DNA from 3 places in the Glaciibacter sp. 2TAF33 genome. Region 1 is predicted to be linked to each of the others. Evidence: predicted binding sites of a transcription regulator. Region 1 holds the regulator's gene; each other region holds the start of a gene.
What was found. Region 1 encodes LexA, which represses DNA repair genes until DNA is damaged. Its sites were predicted from a motif close to TCGAACANNTGTTCGA; they were not measured.
Positions count from the first base shown of each region.

Region 2: a site for LexA is predicted at 1,282-1,297, ahead of AB4Y94_RS15190 (Rv2578c family radical SAM protein). Genes of this name have one in related genera too.
Region 3: a site for LexA is predicted at 916-931, ahead of AB4Y94_RS09830 (DUF6504 family protein). Genes of this name have one in related genera too.

Region 1 is NZ_JBFRFS010000016.1:32,149-34,412, forward strand. Features, by position in the region: gene AB4Y94_RS15815 (histidinol-phosphate transaminase) at 1-366, opposite strand, end outside; gene AB4Y94_RS15820 (LysM peptidoglycan-binding domain-containing protein) at 461-817, opposite strand; gene lexA (transcriptional repressor LexA) at 1,093-1,809, shown strand; gene metE (5-methyltetrahydropteroyltriglutamate--homocysteine S-methyltransferase) at 1,945-2,264, opposite strand, start outside.
Region 2 is NZ_JBFRFS010000014.1:78,081-80,344, reverse strand. Features, by position in the region: gene AB4Y94_RS15195 (malate:quinone oxidoreductase) at 1-1,197, shown strand, start outside; gene AB4Y94_RS15190 (Rv2578c family radical SAM protein) at 1,306-2,264, shown strand, end outside.
Region 3 is NZ_JBFRFS010000008.1:124,464-126,727, forward strand. Features, by position in the region: gene sepH (septation protein SepH) at 1-832, shown strand, start outside; gene AB4Y94_RS09830 (DUF6504 family protein) at 949-1,242, shown strand; partial or broken gene AB4Y94_RS09835 (DNA glycosylase AlkZ-like family protein) at 1,410-1,955, shown strand; gene AB4Y94_RS09840 (DNA glycosylase AlkZ-like family protein) at 1,970-2,264, shown strand, end outside.

The DNA of each region.
Region 1 (2,264 bases):
GATCGGGTACATCGAGTAGGTGGGGACGAAGCCCAGCAGCGACCGGCCGGGACCGCCGAACGCCTGCAGCACCTGCTGGAGCACCTCGTTGGATCCGTTGGCCGCCCAAATGTTCTCCCGGGTGAGCCCGTGCCCGAGATAGCCGGCGAGCGAGTCGCGCAGCCGGGTGAACTCGCGGTCAGGGTAGCGGTTGAGGCTGCGCACCGCCCCGGCCAGCGCCGCGACGATGTCGTCAGCCACGTCGTCGGGCATCGGGTGCGAATTCTCGTTGACGTTCAGTGCCACCGGGACGTGCTTCTGCGGGGCTCCGTATGGGCTCTTGCCGCGAAGGTCGTCACGCAGGGGAAGGTCATCGAGAGTGGTCACCCGTTCAATGTTACCGGGCAGATCCTGGCGAGCTGCTGGGCGGCATCCGCTGCCGGTGGATCACCCGGCGGGCGTCCAGGGCCGTGCAGCGGGCTCAGTAACCGGCCGGCAGGGCGAGGCTCTGACCCGGCTGTACATCCTCCGACTGCAGCTGGTTGAGCCTGACGATGTCGGCGATCACGTCCCGGGGGTCTGCGGTCGGCGCGATGGACTCGGCGAGCTCCCACAGGGATTGCCCGGACTGCACCGTGACGTAGTCGAATTGCACGGCGCTGCTCTGCCCGAGTTCGCTGGTGGCGGCGGCGATGCCGCCGTTCAGCGCGAATGCCAGGGCCGCGGCCACCAGCGGCACGGCGGCCAGCGTGGTGAAGACGACGCGACCGCGACGGGTGAGGTGCAGGCGGGTGGTGGGTGCTGAAGCGAATCCTGAATGGGCAACTGCTGCGCTCATGGTCAAAACCTCCTGGTTAGTAACGCACCCGGCCCTCGGCCGGGAGGGCCGGATGCGAATCTATGTTCCGAATGTATCTTCGAATGTTCGAACAATCAAGCTTTTTCGTCGGTGTTACCGAAATGAAACCTGCAACACACTCGAATAAGTGTTTGTATAAGGCCGCGCGGACAGATACAGTTTCGATTGTTCGGTTGAACTCAACCAGACACCACTGACATTCCCCGCGAACCCAGTGTTTTCAAGGGATCGACGGCAGATGAAGGGCGACGGACATGGCGCACGAAAGCAACCGTTCGGGCGGAACCCCACGTGAGAAGGGCGGAACCCGCCGCCGGAAGAGCCTCAGCGAGAAGCAGCTCGCCGTTCTCGACGTCATCCAACGGTCGGTGAGCCAGCGTGGTTACCCACCGAGCATGCGCGAGATCGGCGATGCGGTCGGACTCGCCTCGCTGTCCAGCGTCACCCACCAACTCAACCAGCTGGAGCTCAGCGGCTACCTGCGTCGCGACCCGAACCGTCCGCGGGCGCTCGAGGTCCTGATCGAGCTCCCGCAGTCATCGGAAGACGTTCCGGCCGGCGACGCGGAGTCGTTCCAGTCCGGGGCGCCGATCGCCGACGCGGCGATGGTGCCATTGGTCGGACGCATTGCCGCCGGCGTGCCGATCATGGCCGACCAGCAGATCGATGAGGTGTTTCCCCTGCCCCGGCAGCTCGTCGGAAAGGGCGAGCTGTTCATGCTCAAGGTCGTCGGAGAGTCGATGATCGACGCCGCCATCCTCGATGGCGATTGGGTGGTGGTTCGACAGCAGAAGACCGCGGAGAACGGAGAGATCGTCGCCGCGATGCTCGACAACGAGGCCACCGTCAAGGTGTTCAGGCAGCGCGACGGCCACACCTGGCTCCTGCCCCGGAACAGCAACTTCGAGCCCATCCTCGGTGACTACGCCGAGATCCTCGGCAAGGTCGTCTCCGTCCTCCGCTCGGTCTGACCCGCGCCATCCGCTCGTTTCCTCACCCCTCCCTCGTTCACCTCGATTCACCTCGATTCACCTCGCCGAGTACGCACTCGTTGGGGTTATCCGAGGCTCATAACCCCAACAAGTGCGTTCTCGCGGAGCGGCGAGTCAGGCGGGGAGGGGCACGGCGACCTTGGCGCGCACGGCCCGTGTGGCCTCGAGGATGTTCTTCAGCGACGCGACCGTCTCGGCGTACCCGCGGGTCTTCAGGCCGCAGTCCGGGTTGATCCAGACCTGGCGCCCCGGGATGCCCTCCAGCGCCCGCTCGATCAGTTCCGTCACCTCGGCCACGCTGGGCACCCGCGGGGAGTGGATGTCGTAGACGCCCGGGCCGATGCCGTGGTCGAATCCGCTCGATCGGATGTCGCCCACCACCTCCATCCGGCTGCGCGCGGCTTCGATGCTGGTCACGTCGGCGTCAAGCTTGC
Region 2 (2,264 bases), on a different contig from region 1:
TCATACCTGGTCACCACCGGCGCCCTGCCCGAGCCCCAGAAGTTCATCAACTCCACCCCCCACATGACGTTCGTGCACGGCAAGGCGAACATCGAATACCTCAAGAAGCGCGTCGCGGTGCTCAAGGACCAGCCGTTGTTCCAGGGCATGGAATACAGCGACGACCCCGCCACCATCGCCAAGTGGACCCCGCTCCTGACCCGGAAGCGCAACCCGCGGCAGAAGATCGCGGCCACACGCATCGAGTCCGGCACCGACGTCGACTTCGGTGCCCTCACCCGCTTCCTCTTCGACGATCTGAAGAAGCACGACGTGGGGGTGAACCTGAACACCCAGGTCACCAAGGTGAAGCAGCAAACGGATGGCACGTGGAAGATCGACCTGTTGCGCCTGGTCGGCCAGACCCGCAGCACCGTCAACGCGCGTTTCGTGTTCGTCGGCGCGGGCGGCGGCGCCCTCGCGCTGCTGCAGCACACCGGCATTCCGGAGATCGAAGGGTTCGGCGGGTTCCCGATCAGCGGGCAGTTCCTGAAGACCTCGAACCCGAAGATCGTGGCGCAGCACAAGGCCAAGGTCTACGGGAAGGCGTCGGTCGGCGCCCCGCCGATGTCGGTGCCGCACCTCGACACCCGTATCGTCGACGGCGAAGCGTCGCTCCTGTTCGGGCCGTACGCCGGGTTCACCCCGAAGTTCCTGAAGACCAGCACCTGGTTCGACCTGCCTTTCTCGATCCGGCTGCACAACATCGGGCCGATGCTCGCCGTCGCCCGGCAGAACTTCGACCTGATGAAGTACCTCGTGGGGGAGCTGCTGGCCACCCGCGACAAGAAGCTCCAGGCGCTGCGGGAGTTCGTGCCGACCGCGAAGCTCGACGACTGGGAACTCATCACGGCCGGCCAGCGGGTGCAGGTCATGAAGAAGGACGAGAAGCTGGGCGGTGTGCTGCAGTTCGGCACCGAGGTGATCACCTCCGCCGACGGGTCGATCGCCGGTCTCCTCGGGGCGTCCCCGGGGGCGTCCACCGCGGCGCCGATCATGGTGGACCTGCTGAAGCGCTGCTTCCCGGCCGAGTACCCGTCGTGGGAACCCACGCTCCGCCGGATGATCCCGTCGCTCGGCACCAAGCTCTCCGACGACCCGGCTGCCGCCGCCGCGTCGCTGGCCGCCACCGCGGAGGCGCTCCGCCTCACCGCGTAGCCGCCGTGGCCGCGCCGCGCGGAGCTTCGCTTCCGCGGTTACCCGGGCATCACGTCGGTCTGAGGCCGCGGGCTTGCGCATAGTTCGAACGTGTGTTCGACTTGATGCATGCGGTGGAGCGGGCAGGAACTACAGACCGAGCAGGCGGGCACGCTGCCTGGCCTGGCCAGGCTGAACAATCTGGTGCGCAGCGTGCAGACGCCGGAATTCGCCGGCATCACGTTCCACGAGATCCTCGCCAAGTCCGCTCTCAACCGGGTGCCCGGCCAGAGCGCGATGCCCTTCGGCTGGACCATCAACCCCTATCGCGGCTGCAGTCATGCCTGCGCCTACTGCTTTGCCCGCCCCACCCACACCTACCTCGACCTCGACGCCGGCAAGGACTTCGACAACGAGATCATCGTCAAGGTCAACGTCGCGGAGATCCTGCAGAAGGAACTGGCCAAGCCGAGCTGGGGTCAACATCCGGTCGCCCTCGGCACCAACACCGACCCGTACCAACGGGCCGAAGGCCGATACCGCCTGATGCCCGGCATCATCGCCGCGCTGGCGCACAACGGCACCCCGCTCAGCATCCTCACCAAGGGCACTCTGCTCCGCCGTGACCTGGACCTGCTGCGCGAGGCCAGCGAGCACGTGCCGGTGGACCTCGCGATGTCCATCGCCATCTACGACGACGAGCTGCAACAGGCCGTCGAGCCGGGCACCCCGTCGACCAAGGCGCGCCTGGCCACCGTCACCGCGGTGCGTGAGCACGGAATGGACTGTGCCGTGTTCATGATGCCGATCCTGCCGTTCCTCACCGATACCAGGGCCCACCTCGACGAAGCCCTCAGGCAGGCGAAAGCTGCGGGCGCGTCATCCGTTCTGTACACGGCACTGCACCTGAAGCCCGGGGTGAAAGACTGGTACCTGCAGTGGCTGGCCCGCGACCACCCCGAGCTGATGCCCCGCTACCTCGAGCTCTACGCCAAGGGCACCTACGCTCCCAAGGAGTACCGGCAGTGGCTGGCGGCGCGGATCAAGCCGCTGATCCGCGCCCACCGCCTCGAGCGTGGCCGGGAGGA
Region 3 (2,264 bases), on a different contig from region 1:
TGAGGCCAATTTCGGCAGCGTGATCCGGGAGCGGCTTGCCGCCCTCGGCGCGTCGAACGAGCGCTGGGCCAGCTGGAAGGAACCCGACGGCGGGTGGATCGTGAAGCTGTCGTTCACCGCTGACGATATCGACCACGACGCGCGCTGGGGGTTCGAGCCGAAGAAGAACTCGTTGTCGCCGCTCGGCAGCGAAGCGATCGCCCTTTCCCAGCAGGGAGAGCTCAAGGGTGCGCTGATCCCCCGCCTCCGCGCCGTCGGCGCCGAGACCAGCGCCGCCGACATCTCACGATTCGACAGTGGAGCCTTCACCTTCAAGGATTCACTGCCGGATGAAATCCTGAACGACACGGCGCCCCAGTTGGAGCCGGTACCCTATGGCCGGTCGATCGCACGGGACGACGCGGTCTCCAAGGCCGCGATCAAGCGCGCCGACGAGCCCAAGCAGAGCCTGAGCGAGACGGCCGACCTGCTCGAGGCGCTGCGCAAGCGGCGCGGGGAACGGGAAGCCGCCACGTTCGGCGAGGACGACTCCCCCGTTCACTCCGGCGGCATGCGGCTGGTCGACGTGCCACTTGAGACCTTCGACGAAATCGACAACCACGTCGACACGACACTGCCTGACGCGCCGATCGCCCCGTCGCGAGCGGCCCGGAACCCCTGGGCGAACCAGGGAGCGCAGGCGCAGTCATCGGCTGCGGCGTCGCCGCCGAAGTCATCCGACGCGAAGACGTCAGCCCGGAACACCGGCAGCCATGGCAAACGCGGCCGCGCTTCGATGCCCAGCTGGGACGAGATCGTCTTCGGCGCCCGCACCGACGACGACCTGGCCTGATTTCCGGACACGCTACCCCTTACCGTCTTCACTCGTCGAGTGAAAACGGGGGGTGAACCGGGACGCATCCGTCGTATAGTTGTTCGAACGAATGTTCGAACAGGCGGGTGAGTGGCATGTCCCAGATCGATGAACCGGTGACCGTGTGGACCAAGGATACGGGCGAACCGGAACGCCTGGTCTGGCGCACCCGGCGGTTCCGCGTCACCGACATCCCGACCGCGCTGGTCGGGCCTTGTGACTGGTGGGGGCCCTTCTCCCCGCACGGTTTCGGCATCGGACATCCACCGTTGGCCATCGCCGGCTGGCGGTTCCAGGCCACAGCGGATGACGGGGAGACGCACGTGTTCGACGTACACCACGAGGACGACGGCGCCCATCCCTGGCGCCTGATGCGTATTTTCGACTGAATCTTTCGACTGGGTATTCGACTGGGTATTCGACTGGGCCGTTTCTCGCAGGCATACTGATCACCATGGTGACACCGGCCTCCCGCACCGACGTGGTGCGCCTCAGGCTTCGCGGCCAGGCCCTGGTCGACCACGACCTGAACTCCCCCGTCGACGTGGTCGAACGGATGCTGGCGCTGCAGGCGCAGGACTTCCTCGCCGGAAAGTGGGCCATCGGAATCCGCTCACCCGGCTTGTCGTCGGCAGACGTCGACACCGCCATCAACTCCGGCGCCATCGTGCGCTCCTGGCCGATGCGCGGAACCCTGCACTTCGTACCCCCGGCCGACCTCAACTGGATGCTGCAGCTGACGACGCCGCGACTGCTCGCCGGCACCCGGACACGCCAGGCGCAACTCGACCTGGACCAGTCAGTGATCGAGGGCGCCAGGGCGGTCGCCGTCGACGTACTCTCCGGCGGGCGGAGCCTGAGCCGCGCAGGATTTCAGCACGCGCTCGAGGACCGGGGCATCGTCACGTCGGGCCAGCGCGGCTATCACCTGATCTGGCATCTGGCGCAGTCGGGCACCCTGTGCTGGGGACGCATCGACGGCACCGCCCAGGTGCTCGTGCTGCTCGACGAGTGGGTGCCGCGTCCTCGACGTCTCGAGCGTGACGAGGCGCTGGGTGAATTCCTGCTGCGGTACCTGCGCGGCCACGGACCGGCGACGATCAGGGATTTCGCCTGGTGGTCGCAGCTCACGCTGGCGGACGCTCGCACCGCCCGTGCAGTCGCCGGCGATCGGCTACCGAACTCGACGTGCACGGCGAGACCCTGTACCTCGATGCCGCAACGGATGCCGGCGAGCTCGGCAGCCGCATCCGCCAACGCTCACCGGTGCTCACCCTCGGCAATTTCGACGAATACCTGCTCGGGTACCGCGACCGCTCCTTCTGCGTCGACCCCGCGGACCTGGTGCGGGTGGTGCCGGGCAAGAACGGCATCTTCCTGCCGCTCATGGTCTCGAACGGGCGGGTCATCG